4 regions of the Halobacillus sp. B23F22_1 genome follow, and region 2 is predicted to be linked to each of the others. Evidence: riboswitches for the same ligand, from Rfam matches in the RefSeq annotation. Region 2 holds a riboswitch; each other region holds the start of a gene.
What was found. Region 2 has a riboswitch for thiamine pyrophosphate ahead of thiC (phosphomethylpyrimidine synthase ThiC). Riboswitches for the same ligand answer to the same signal wherever they lie in the genome.
Positions count from the first base shown of each region.

Region 1 (3,144 bases), on a different contig from region 2:
AAGTTAAGTGAAACGACTCCTTTGCCGCGGGCGAATGGTGTGCCTTTTCGGGCTGTATTCCGCCCTCCGGGATTACACCTTATTCCCATTTCCTGCAGGATTCTCGCCGTTTCCTCAATCATTTAATCAAGCTGTGTTCTTATGAAAGCAGCGTCTGCAAAAGGCCATTCACATTACAAAGGTTATTCCATTTTGGTCAGAGGAACGGAAAAAGTGCCGGCCCCTGCGGGAGGAGCAGACAGGAGAGGCACCGGAAATCGCAGTCGAGCAGACTTTCGGCCTGCCCGGCGGAAGCGGCGCTTTTTCCTTTTCTCCAGACTAATGTAGGAACCATAAGAGACAACGTGTACATCTAACCAGGCTTTTTCAACTACCTGTAATACAAGTTGGTAGAGAGGACTATAAATGATCTGTTTGTGGTTTAATTTATAAAATGACTTGCCAAGAAGGATTGAGAACGCCTTTTCTTACCTGAAATCCTCACACTACCAGTTTTTTTATTGCTCCTTTCATCACCCGGGAAATAATTGGCTTTCTCACCTTTCCTTCTCATGCGTCTTAATAGATTATTGGATGAAAAAATCTGTTTTGCTCCCTGCCTGTATACTAACAAATAGAGGAAAATATTAAGCAAACAATTGCGAATGAAGAATTTCTACGGAGAGAAACCATACCGTCTGATAGAGTTAGAAAGACCGCATGGCATATGATAGAGACGTAAATCGATCCTTATTATGGAAATCACCAATATCAATGATACGAGTATTCATTATTGAGTGAAAATTAAGTATAATGAAGGTGAGGAGGGGGTTGTCATGAATAAAAAAATACTCGTACCTTTTGACGCATCACCTAGTTCGCTCCGTGCTCTTCAGTATGCCGTTCCGTTTGCGGAAGAGGTAGGATATGAATTAATCATTTTAAACGTGCAGTTCGACTATAATACGAGAAATGTTCGGAAATTTGCAGGGCAGCATCAAATCAAGCAGTACCAGGAAGAGGCTGCACGACAATCCTTTGAAACAGCGGAAGAATATTTAGCTGACTATGAGGTGACTCCTACCTTTAGAAAAAGGATAGGGATTCCCGATCAAGTCATTCTCGAAGAATCAGCAAATGAGGACGTTCGTTTAATTGTAATGGGAACGCGGGGAGTAGGACGTGTAAAAGGCGCCATCCTTGGGAGCGTAAGTTATAATGTGCTGCAATCTACTAAAGTTCCTGTTACCATTGTGCCCTGACTGTAAAGTTTGTCAGGATTCTAAACATCATTTATAATGACCATATAGCAAGAAAAGCAAACGAAATATGAAGCCTTCAAGGGGAGCCTCAGTGCTGAGAGTGAACAATATGTTCTGACCCTTCGAACCTGTCAGTTAATACTGGCGTAGGGATGGTGGCTTTTTTGATGGCGATGCACGGGATTCCTCCATCAGGAAGCTTCCCTTTGGCATTGCTTTTTTTGTGTCTTTAAAAGGAGAGATGCAAACATGAGAAACATACGAGTGTTATTTTTAGTAGAAGCGGCCATTTTTTCTGCTTTAGCCATATTATTGGATGTTTTACCGTTTTTATCATTTAAGTTATGGGCCCAAGGTGGATCAGTTTCATTTGCAATGGTACCTGTGTTCATTATGGCTTTTCGCTGGGGCGTAAGTGGAGGGGTCACCACAGGCCTGTTGCTGGGCTTCTATCAAATATTAATCGGCGCTTATATTGTTACACCTGTTCAGACCATTCTTGATTATATTGTAGCTTTTGGTGTTATTGGACTGGCCGGTATGTTTGCCAAGCCGGTTTGGGAGGCAGCAGCTGCACGGCATTACAAGCGGTTAGTCACCTGGATTGTCATAGGGGCATTCGTAGGCAGCTTATTCCGCTTTATAGGCCATTTTATCGCTGGAATTGCTTTCTACGGAACAATGGCGCCTGAAGGCACACCCGTTTGGCTGTATTCTTTAACGTACAATGGTGGCTACATGCTTCCCACATTTATTTTATGTTCGATTGTATTAGGGTTATTATTTGTTCAACGACCATCTCTGCTAATACAGCGAGCATCATAATCAGGCAGTTCGCGCTACCCGTGGCGCGGCCTGTTTTTTTATTCCAGGTTTCGTCGTTTCCTATTTAGTGAATCATATAAGATAGCTAAGAGGGGGCACGAGATGAAAAAACTAAAAAACCTACATAAGAAAAAGTGGTTTTGGGGGCTTGTTGGATTTAATATTATTCTTGCGTTTGTTATAGCCTTTCACACGTCGTGGAAGAGTCTTCCTGAAGGGATGGCTTACGAAGGCCAATACCGCAACGTAGAGGATGTCGAATTTTATAAAGATTTGACTTATGAAGACGAAAATGGAGAAGTCGTTCATGAACTCGAAATATTCGAGGAGATGTTTGATACGATCGCAGAGGCGGAAGAATTTATCGTCATCGATATGTTTTTATTCAATGGATATAGTGATGATGGAGAAAAATTTCCAAACATAGCTGAGGAACTGACCGATCGTTTAATTGAACAAAAAGAAGAGCATGAAGATTTACAGGTCGTCTTTATTACTGATGAAATTAACACTGTTTATGGATCCTATGAATCAGAAGAAGTCGATCGATTGCGTGATCACAATATTGATGTCGTCCTCACGGATTTAAATCGCTTGAGAGATTCTAACCCCGTGTATTCAAGTATATGGAGAGTGTTTTTCAGCTGGTTGGGCACGAGTGGAGATGGATGGATTGCTAATCCATTTGCTAGTGAGGCCCCTGACGTCACCCTGCGCTCTTATTTAAAATTATTAAATGTAAAAGCTAATCATCGAAAAGTGCTTGTCACTGAGGATGCAGCGATGGTATCCTCTGCAAACCCCCACGATGAGAGTGGATTTCATGAAAACGCAGCTTTTAAAATGACCGGTCCCATTATTAAGGACATATTAGAAGCTGAAGAAGCGGTCGTTCGTTTCTCTGGAGAAGCTGATTATCCAGAATATGAGAACATGGATTTTGGTGAAGAAGAAGGTGCTCTGGAAGTTCAATACATTACCGAGCAGAAAATAAAAAATGCCGTACTCGAAGAGCTGGAAAAAGCAGAAGAAGGAGATCGTGTATGGCTTGGTATGTACTACTTAGCCGATCGTCAAA
Region 1 is NZ_JBIEKE010000002.1:908,594-911,737, reverse strand. It holds gene ACGTNH_RS12425 (universal stress protein) at 816-1,241, shown strand; TPP riboswitch at 1,311-1,411, shown strand; gene thiT (energy-coupled thiamine transporter ThiT) at 1,491-2,066, shown strand; gene ACGTNH_RS12415 (phospholipase D family protein) at 2,169-3,144, shown strand, end outside.
Region 1: linked by a shared signal. The riboswitch ahead of thiT (energy-coupled thiamine transporter ThiT) and the one ahead of thiC (phosphomethylpyrimidine synthase ThiC) in region 2 are both predicted to bind thiamine pyrophosphate.

Region 2 (3,144 bases):
CTCAAGGTTGGATGAAAAATGCTGATCGGCTCTCCAGCCGATCAGCCCCTATAAATCTATTTATTGATAAATATTCCCTCCAGATTTCTTAAATTCCTCCGCTTTCTTTTTCATCCCCTTTTCGATATCCTCCATCGTAAACAGTTCATTTTCTTTAGAGTAATTCCGGATATCCTGAGAGATTCTCATACTGCAAAATTTCGGTCCGCACATGGAACAAAAGTGTGCCGTTTTTGCCCCTTCGGCAGGGAGGGTTTCATCGTGATACTCAATCGCTCGTTCCGGATCTAAAGATAAATTAAACTGATCTCTCCAGCGGAATTCGAATCGTGCTTTGGACAGGGCATCATCGCGCTTCTGTGCGCCTGGATGTCCTTTGGCCAAATCGGCTGCGTGGGCTGCAATTTTATACGTAATGACTCCTTCACGCACATCATCTCTATTTGGTAAGCCTAAATGTTCTTTTGGCGTCACATAACAAAGCATAGCTGTGCCGTACCAGCCAATCATGGCGGCTCCAATCGCAGAGGTAATGTGGTCGTAGCCAGGCGCTACATCGGTTGTTAATGGCCCAAGCGTGTAAAAGGGGGCTTCTTCACACACTTCCAGCTGCTTGTCCATATTCTCTTTAATCAGGTGCATCGGGACATGACCCGGTCCTTCGACCATAACCTGCACATCGTGCTCCCACGCTATTTTGGTCAGCTCACCGAGCGTGTCTAATTCTGCAAACTGGGCTTCGTCGTTGGCATCAGCTATGCAGCCGGGCCGTAACCCGTCGCCTAAGGAGAAGCAGATATCATAGGCTTTCATAATTTCACAGATCTCTTCAAAGTGGGTGTATAAAAAGCTCTCCTCGTGGTGATAGAGGCACCACTGGGCCATGATCGACCCGCCGCGGGATACAATCCCTGTTAAACGGTCGGCCGTCAACGGCACATACCGCAAAAGAACGCCGGCATGAATCGTAAAGTAATCAACACCCTGCTCGGCTTGTTCAATCAACGTATCACGATACACTTCCCACGTCAGATCTTCTGCTACTCCGTTTACTTTCTCCAGTGCCTGATAGATCGGGACGGTGCCGACCGGGACGGATGAATTTCGAATAATCCACTCCCGGGTTGTGTGGATGTCTTTTCCCGTTGATAAATCCATAATGTTATCCGCGCCCCAGCGTGTCGCCCAGGTCATTTTTTCTACTTCCTGTTCGATGGAAGATGATACCGCAGAATTTCCAATATTGGCGTTAATTTTAACGTGAAAATTCCGCCCGATAATCATCGGCTCTGTCTCCGGGTGATTAATATTGGATGGGATTATTGCACGCCCCTGCGCGACTTCATCCCGGACAAATTCCGGCTCCATATTTTCTCTTATCGCGATAAATTCCATTTCAGGCGTAATGATCCCCTGCTTCGCATAATGAAGCTGGGTGACATTTTTCCCTTTCCTGGCTCGAATGGGTTTACGGTTTAATTCAGGAAACACCTTGTCATTAGCCCGCGGATCATCCATGCTTTTGTATCCATTATCCTCAGGCTTGATTTCCCTTTTTTCATATTCTTCAACATCTCCCCGCTCGTTGATCCATTCGCTTCGCAGAGGAGACAGACCTTTCGTAACATCAATGGTACATTCCGGGTCTGTATAAGGTCCGCTGGTGTCATATACACGAAGCGGAGGGTTTTCTTCATTACCGAATGTACCTGTCGTAGGACTCAGGTTAATTTCCCGCATGGGAACTTGAATGTCGGGCCTTGAACCCTGCACGTAAACCTTGTGACTTCCAGTAAAGCTGGACATAATCGAAATATTCTCTTTTCAATGAAGATGGTGACAACATCAATCTCTCCTTTTTGATTTAATAAAGGACAAGACTGGTACGCCAAGACACATAGCTAAAGCAAAGCAAATAAAAAAGCCGGGTTCCATTCATTACAAATGGACCCGGCAACTATGTATACAGAAGTTGTATTACTCGTTTGGTACGACCGAACTTCCCTACGCTGGCATGATCCAGATCAGGTCCAAAGAGTCAAGAAACTTCACAGCGTTCCCCTCTCAGCCCAGCTCATTGGGCTCCCCTAGTTACTTTCTATTCAATTTGACTTCAGTATACATGAACGTTCACGAACAGCCAACACCTTTTCGAATCTGCTTCTAAATTAGTAAATATTTCTCATCTCTTCACTCTTTTATTCTATCAATAACTCATAATGATAAAACTGAGCATCCCGTACATATCCATTTTTCTCATAAAGCCTTTGCGCAGAAAAATTATCCGGGGCTGTGCTCAAACTGATGCTGCAAGCCCCCGTCTCCTCTGCATATTCTTTCGCTTGACGTAAAAGCAGCTCCCCTACGCCTTGATTTCTCGCCCCTGCATCGACATATAAATCGTTTAATATCCATGCTTTCTTCATAGAAATAGAAGAAAAAGTGGGATACAGTTGGGTAAACCCAGCGTATTTAAGGTTGTCTCTGACAACAAATATTACAGAATCCTTGTTTTCCAGCCGATTCTTTATGTATGACGCGGCACCTTTTACATCTGTGTCTTGTTCATAGAATTCCCGGTATAAATTAAATAAGTCAGCTACGCCTTCTAAATCGTCGATTGAAGCTTGATAGATTTCCATTGGCAGTCTCTCCTTTTTAAATAAGATAAGAGATCCGCGGCAAAATAACAACAAAGTTGATTTCAAAAATTAAATGAACTAACGCCAACCAGCCCTTCCTTTTCTCCCGATAAAAAGAGACCAGCCCGGACAGGCTGGCCTCTGCATCCAGGGCAGGAACCGCCCCGCTGCCATACGTTTTTTATCCTTACTGGCAATGCCTTTCTTTTACCTATAAACACTGGCGCAAGTGCCGGCTTCAGGTTCATAGTAACAATGCTCTTTAAACTGACCGGCAAACGGCTGGCCGTACCATGTTGGAGGACAGGGTCCAGATGGATTGAAATACCAAAGAGCGTATTTCGCTGGGTGCTGCCGCCAAAATTCTAAATTTTTTCTCGCCAGCCTTTTCTCTACAGACCTCGCTCTATTGTAAAATAAGTTCCCCTTCTGCACAGCTTCGAAAGAATAATTTCCTCCTTGCACTTGAAAAATAACCTGCCGAATGTTTCTAACGTCTTGA
Region 2 is NZ_JBIEKE010000001.1:152,151-155,294, reverse strand. It holds gene thiC (phosphomethylpyrimidine synthase ThiC) at 61-1,806, opposite strand; TPP riboswitch at 1,985-2,099, opposite strand; gene ACGTNH_RS00795 (GNAT family N-acetyltransferase) at 2,199-2,642, opposite strand; gene ACGTNH_RS00790 (cell wall hydrolase) at 2,850-3,144, opposite strand, start outside.

Region 3 (3,144 bases), 270 kb from region 2:
AAAATTGAATTGCGGAAAGCTAAGTATTTTGAAGGAGTGATGGTGAAAGTTCTTTCTTGAACATTAATCAACCGAACGGATTTCAATAGAATCGTTCGGATGATTGTATGCGTAATTCAGGTATATCGCAGATTTATTATGTTGGATCATTACTTTCATTCAGTGGAAGTTCAATTACAAATTCATCCTTCCCTGGATAGTCTTCAGTATCGTAATAATTATAGTTATCCATGTAGGGGGAATAGGTCTTCACATAAATTTTGTTTTCTTCTGGACTTACATGCAGTAAGCGCATATATCCTTGGCCGCCATCCGGTCCTCCTTGATAATTAGCAAATAGTTGGTGAACGCTGCGGTCTGGCATGCCGTCACCATTATCATCAATCGTGTCGACCCTTGAGGCTGTACCGTAATAGTGACCACTGAGAGTAACAGCTACATTTTCATTAGGTGTAATAACTTGTTCAAATAGTTTTTCCCCGAGTCGGCTCCGTTTTCCATTTGGTAATAAATATTGATGGAGGTTAAGAAAAGCTGTATGCTCCGGGTATTTCTGTAATACTTTATTGACCCAGTCAATTTCTTCTTGGTCAATTCCCCAGCTCATGTATATCATAATAAAATTATTGCCATTAACGTTTAATATATCATAGTGTCCTCGATTGTTTTTATACGAACCACCATAGTAAGAGTGATTCTCAAATTGGGATTGTCCAAAATACTTCGAAAATGTACTATAGTCTTTGTTTTTTAAATCGATATCATGGTTACCTGCCAACATTCCATATGGTATGTCTTCATTTTCCAGTACATTCATTGAGTCAGCGGCATGCTTCCATTGAGTTTCATCGTCCCAATTGTGGACGATATCGCCAGTATGAATGACATAAGGGATGGAAAGTTCGTTTTTCTTCTCTGCAATCCAGTTCACCATGGCTTTATAAATGTGCGGATTCCGTTTTGAGTAATACTGCGTATCTGACATCCAGACAAACGTATAGTCATCATCCGTTTGTTTCTCAAGCGGCTGGTTAACCATTTGATAGCTTCCGTTTGCTGGTTTATGAGCAGTATCCGGGAGGGAAGGGGCGGAGGCAACGTTGACCATTAAGAAATTGAAAATAAAGACAACAATACAGAGTGCAGCGGTCATCACAATTCTTGATTTCTTACCCACTTCTATCCCTCCAGTTTAAGTAGTGTTCTTGTTGTTAAATGTGGTAAGTTGCACTTCATTTTCATTTCATTGAAATAATGGAAATGCTTAATCTGTAGTTTTTCTTTTTGTAAGGTTTCTTATGCGAAGTCAGATAAATTATTAGACAGATAAGAGTTTAGGTGATCGGGGAGTTAACTGTGCGATAAGCCTTCTTGTTATTTTGGCAGGAATGTGTTCTAATAATGACTAATAAAATAATTCAAATTCTTCACTAGGGGAGCCGCAACTCGGCTGAGAAAAGCAGGAAGCTTTGACTCTTATAACCTGATCTAGATCATACTAGCGTAGGGAAGTGAAGCGGGCAGTCACTCTACATACCATTTGAAATTCTTATGAAAAAGCTCGCTCCTTCTTTTCAGGAGCGGGCTTTTTTCGTGAAAAAAGGAGTTTTTATATGAATAATGAGTTATCACAATTACTGCAGGAAGTGAACAGAAGGGAAGACGAGCTGCTGCGATTATTAACTGATTTGGTAGCATATCCAACTTTAAGTCCACCTGCGCGAAATGCTGAGAGTGCACAAGAGTATGTCGTTCATCAATTGAAAGAACTCGATTTTACGATTGATTCCTGGGACCTTTACCCTGGAGATCCAATCGTGGTAGGTACGAAGAGGGGCAGACAGGAGAGTCAAGCCAAAAGTCTCATCATCAATGGCCATCTTGATGTAGCAGCTATCGAAAAGAATGAGAACTGGGCGTATGACCCGTTTGAATGTAAAGTGACGAAAGATAAAGTATTTGGACGCGGAGTAGCCGATATGAAAGGTGGGATGGCCGGGGTTCTGTTTGCTATGAAGCTGCTTCACGAAAGGGGAATTGAACCTAATGGAAATATTTATTTCCAATCTGTCGTTGGCGAGGAAGTGGGAGAAGCCGGGACTAAGTCTTGTTGCGAAAGAGGCTATCAGGCTGATTTAGCTGTGGTCGTAGATACAAGTGATTGTAATATTCAAGGGCAGGGAGGCGTAATTACAGGATGGATAACCGTTGAAAGTCCTCACACGTTTCATGATGCAAGCAGACGTTCTATGACCCACGCTGGCGGGGGACTGCATGGGGCGAGTGCGATTGAAAAAATGATGAAAGTGATTAATACTTTGCAGGATCTTGAAAAGCACTGGGCGATAACTAAATCTAGTCCCGGTTTTCCCCCGGGTTCAAACACGATCAACCCAGCCGTTATTGAAGGAGGACGGCACCCTGCATTCGTAGCAGATCGATGCAGACTATGGATTACGGTGCATTATTATCCTGAAGAACATTATGAGGAAGTGATCCGTGAAATTGAAGATTACATCACTTATGCAGCAAAAGCCGATCCCTGGTTAAAGGACCATCCCCCTCAATTTTCTTGGGGTGGCTCGTCAATGATTGAGGAGAAGGGGGAAATCTTTCCTGCCTTTTCAGTAGACACTAGTCATAACGGGGTTCAAAGGTTAGCTGAAGCTCATCATTTTATACATGACGTCCCGGTAAGCTATTCAATGTCTCCGACTGTAACAGATGGAGGATGGTTATCAGAAGCAGGCATTCCAACAGTTTTATACGGGCCGGGCACACTAGATCAAGCCCATGCTGTTAATGAATCACTTGAAAGGAAACAGCTTCTGCGATTTACGAAAACGATGATTGCTTTTTTATTTGACTGGTTTCAACATTTAGAAAGAAAGGATGAAACATAATGTTTACTGATAGACTTTACGAAAAAGCTAAGCCGATATGGGATCAGTATCTCGAACACCCTTTTGTGAAAGGTATTGGTGATGGAAGCTTAGAACTTGAAAAGTTTAAGTTCTTCATGAAACAGGATTATTTATATTTAATTGATTATTGCCGGGTTTTTGCTTTAGGAAGTGTAAAAGCAAATCAATTAAAAACGATGACGATGTTTGCGGAGATGCTGCATTCTACATTGAATGAGGA
Region 3 is NZ_JBIEKE010000001.1:419,526-422,669, forward strand. It holds gene ACGTNH_RS02095 (metallophosphoesterase) at 137-1,177, opposite strand; TPP riboswitch at 1,423-1,527, shown strand; gene ACGTNH_RS02100 (acetylornithine deacetylase) at 1,614-2,903, shown strand; gene tenA (thiaminase II) at 2,903-3,144, shown strand, end outside.
Region 3: linked by a shared signal. The riboswitch ahead of ACGTNH_RS02100 (acetylornithine deacetylase) and the one ahead of thiC (phosphomethylpyrimidine synthase ThiC) in region 2 are both predicted to bind thiamine pyrophosphate.

Region 4 (3,144 bases), on a different contig from region 2:
CCGTTTTCTTCACTATTTCTTTGTTATGCTCTACGACTGAAATCTTCTTTTGAATGTGATAGCTTTCCAGCAGCTCAGCAATCGTCGCCTCGTTTTTTGGAAACTCTATCGAACGACCATTAACTTGAATATTCATAAGTCCACTCTCCTTTCTCAGCTAAGCGGCTTGGGGAAAACAGTTCTTGGATGGAGGGATCAATCGGTTTCTTTGTGATCTGTTTTTCGATAAGCTGCCCCGTAGCCGGAGCTAAAAGAATACCATTTCGGTAGTGGCCCGTTGCAAAGTATAGATTCGAAATGAAAGGGTGCTCTCCTATAACCGGGACCCCATCTTCTGTACCTGGCCGGATCCCAGACCAGAAGTCTTGAAAAGCTGCCTCCTTCCACTCCGGGAATAGGGAAAACAGTAGGTTCATGAGACTGGATAGCCCGCCCACTGACGTATTTGTAGTTTTGTCGTCAGGCTTCGAGGTAGCCCCAATAATGCAGCGTCCATCTGGCTTTGGAACGACGTAAAAATCGCGGAAAAATAAAGCTTCGTTAAAATAGTTTTCTCGCAATTTTATCGAAAAACTTTCACCTTTTGTCGGAACGATAGGATTAGGCAGGCCTGTCGTTTCAAACCACTGGCCGCTTTCCGCTCCGGATGCGACCACAACATGCTCGGCCGTAAGTGAACAGCTATCTAGATGAACAGTGAAACTTCCTTGATTATTTTTAACACGCAAGACGGTACGATCCTCCAGCAAATCCCCGCCATACAGTAATGCCGCTCGTTTAAAAGACTCGCAAACTTGACGCGGCTCGACATGGCCATCATCTTTCATAAATAGCGCGCCTGATGCTTTGTCCGAAAGAGAAGGAATACGATCTATTGGAGTTTCCAGCCATTCCAAGTTTCGAAAAGTTGATTTTTTCAAAAGTAAAGCTTCTTTCTCTTCATCTTTTACAGCGATTTCCATCATTCCAAAGTGTGAAAGGCCGATATCAATAGACGTAAGCTCCCTTAATTCTTGAGCTAATCCCGTGTACATATCCCTGCTCTTTTCACAAAATTGATGATACTTTCCGACGCCTTCATTTTCCGTATGAACACCAAGCATACCTGCTGCAGCTTGTGTGGCTTTTCCTCCACTCGCTTGTTTCTCCACTACAGCTGCGTGAACGCCGCTTTTATTTAAATAACAAGAAATCGAATGACCGATAATACCGCCGCCAATAATCAACACATCGCAGTGGTTATTCTTCAAGTCTTAGCCTCCTTTTGGTATTGTCGAGCCGCTTCAGCAGGGGCAGATGCGTTAATAATTCCTGACATCACAGCCGCCCCCTTCGCGTGTACTGCATGTAAATCCTTCACTTTCTCAACCGTAATACCTCCAATGGCGATGACAGGGATACGAAGAGTAGAAGTCAACTCCTTCAATTCTTCCAATCCTCTCGCCCTTTTCCCTTTTTTACTATCCGTAGGAAAAATGTGACCGAACATGACATAATCTGCACCCTCTTCCTCCGCTTGCTTCGCGGCCGATAAAGAATGAACAGCCTGCCCTACCTTTAAGAATGGGTAAGATTCCTTCACCTCCTTAACCGTGATACCTTTTTCCGGGAGATGAAGTTGATGAACACCCGTCATACAGGCGATATCTGCACGACTGTGAATCCATAGTTTCTCCCTTGGTATCCCCTCAGCTATTAATTCTTTTATTAACGTCAGATATTCTTGAGGAGATTTTTGCATTTCTCTTACTAAAATGGCATCAACGAACGGCGCCATTTCTTTCATCACCTTTCTCAAGTGAGTTTTTTCCAATCGACCATTCGTTACAGCAGTAAGCCTCATTACGTCCCTCCTTCCATTTAGACTTTAAAAAATGCCACTTTCCAGGATAGGAAAGTGGCATAGCTTAGATAGAAGAACGTGTAGAATATAGATCACTCTATATTACGTCAGTCATTCGGTCACTTTCCTCCGCTGGTATTGAAGCCAGTTCAGGTTCAAAGAGTCCCAAAGTTGTACTTTGATCTCAGCCTTTAATTAAAAGGCACCCCTAGTGCATCACTATTAAATTTTGGAAATGATTTGGTATTTACTTTACCTTATTTATCATCCTCGGTCTATTAAAAACTTCAACTTTTCACCTATTGATACTTAAGACCTACTTCTTACTAAAGCTCGGCCGACTGTTCTATCAATTAGAGCTTTTAAACAGTGACTTCAGAAACCCTTTAACTCCACTGTTTTTATTTTCTACTTCTTTAACTTCTTTTTTCTTTTTCATGTGGATGTTTTCTTTTTCTATTGCATAATCCACGTAAAGGATAGCTCCGATATCTGTATCTGACTCCTGATTGGACACTTCGGTGTGATGAATAGAGTGTTGGTCTGCCAATTGTCTATAGGGTTTGCGGAAACGGTAGCTTACTTCTCCATTCAACAGAAGCTTGGCATCCTTATGCCGCTTCATTTCCTGGGACAACTCTTCAATCCCGGCCTCTTGCATCACCTGGCCTTTCATTAATATTAGAATGATACGCTCTCGGAGAGTGCCCAGGTACCTTTTACGTTCCCCTGGTTTCGTTTGTCGGGTCCCGTATATTCCTTCTTGCAAATATTCATCTACATTTGTTTTCTTCATCATAATCACCTCATCTGCTCTGTTCCTATTATCCATCCTAAATCATAGTCCATTCAAAAAAGCATGAAAGGAGAGGTGCTTTCATCTATTTCTCCACAATTTCTTCATCAATTCGCTGACCTAAATGCCGTCCTGGCTCGTCTCGTAATCCCATCACTTTTTGTCCCTCTTTTACATCCAATATTGAGATTTCTCCTTCGCTTTCCTCTTGTAAATAAACACTGGAGGAGTTTTGCAAAGTGGCTGAAATCGTTCCATCGCTGCTTTTACACTCCACTCTTACAAATGGACGTTTCTCTATTTTCACTCGCCCAATTGCAACCTCCCGCTCTTCTTCACCCGAAAGTATCAGCTTCTCACCCGGGGTTAACTCATGAAGATAATAGGTTTTACCGGATTGATACAAGTATTGATGAAAAGAGCCGCAATTGATGCGAAAAGGTCGAGCGGGATAATCTTTAGATTCACGGTTTTCAGCCAAGACTTTTAAATATCCATGCCCTGT
Region 4 is NZ_JBIEKE010000003.1:535,446-538,589, forward strand. It holds gene thiS (sulfur carrier protein ThiS) at 1-136, opposite strand, end outside; gene thiO (glycine oxidase ThiO) at 120-1,250, opposite strand; gene ACGTNH_RS17635 (thiamine phosphate synthase) at 1,247-1,843, opposite strand; TPP riboswitch at 1,951-2,063, opposite strand; gene ACGTNH_RS17640 (YueI family protein) at 2,193-2,639, opposite strand; gene ACGTNH_RS17645 (3-dehydroquinate synthase II domain-containing protein) at 2,725-3,144, opposite strand, start outside.
Region 4: linked by a shared signal. The riboswitch ahead of ACGTNH_RS17635 (thiamine phosphate synthase) and the one ahead of thiC (phosphomethylpyrimidine synthase ThiC) in region 2 are both predicted to bind thiamine pyrophosphate.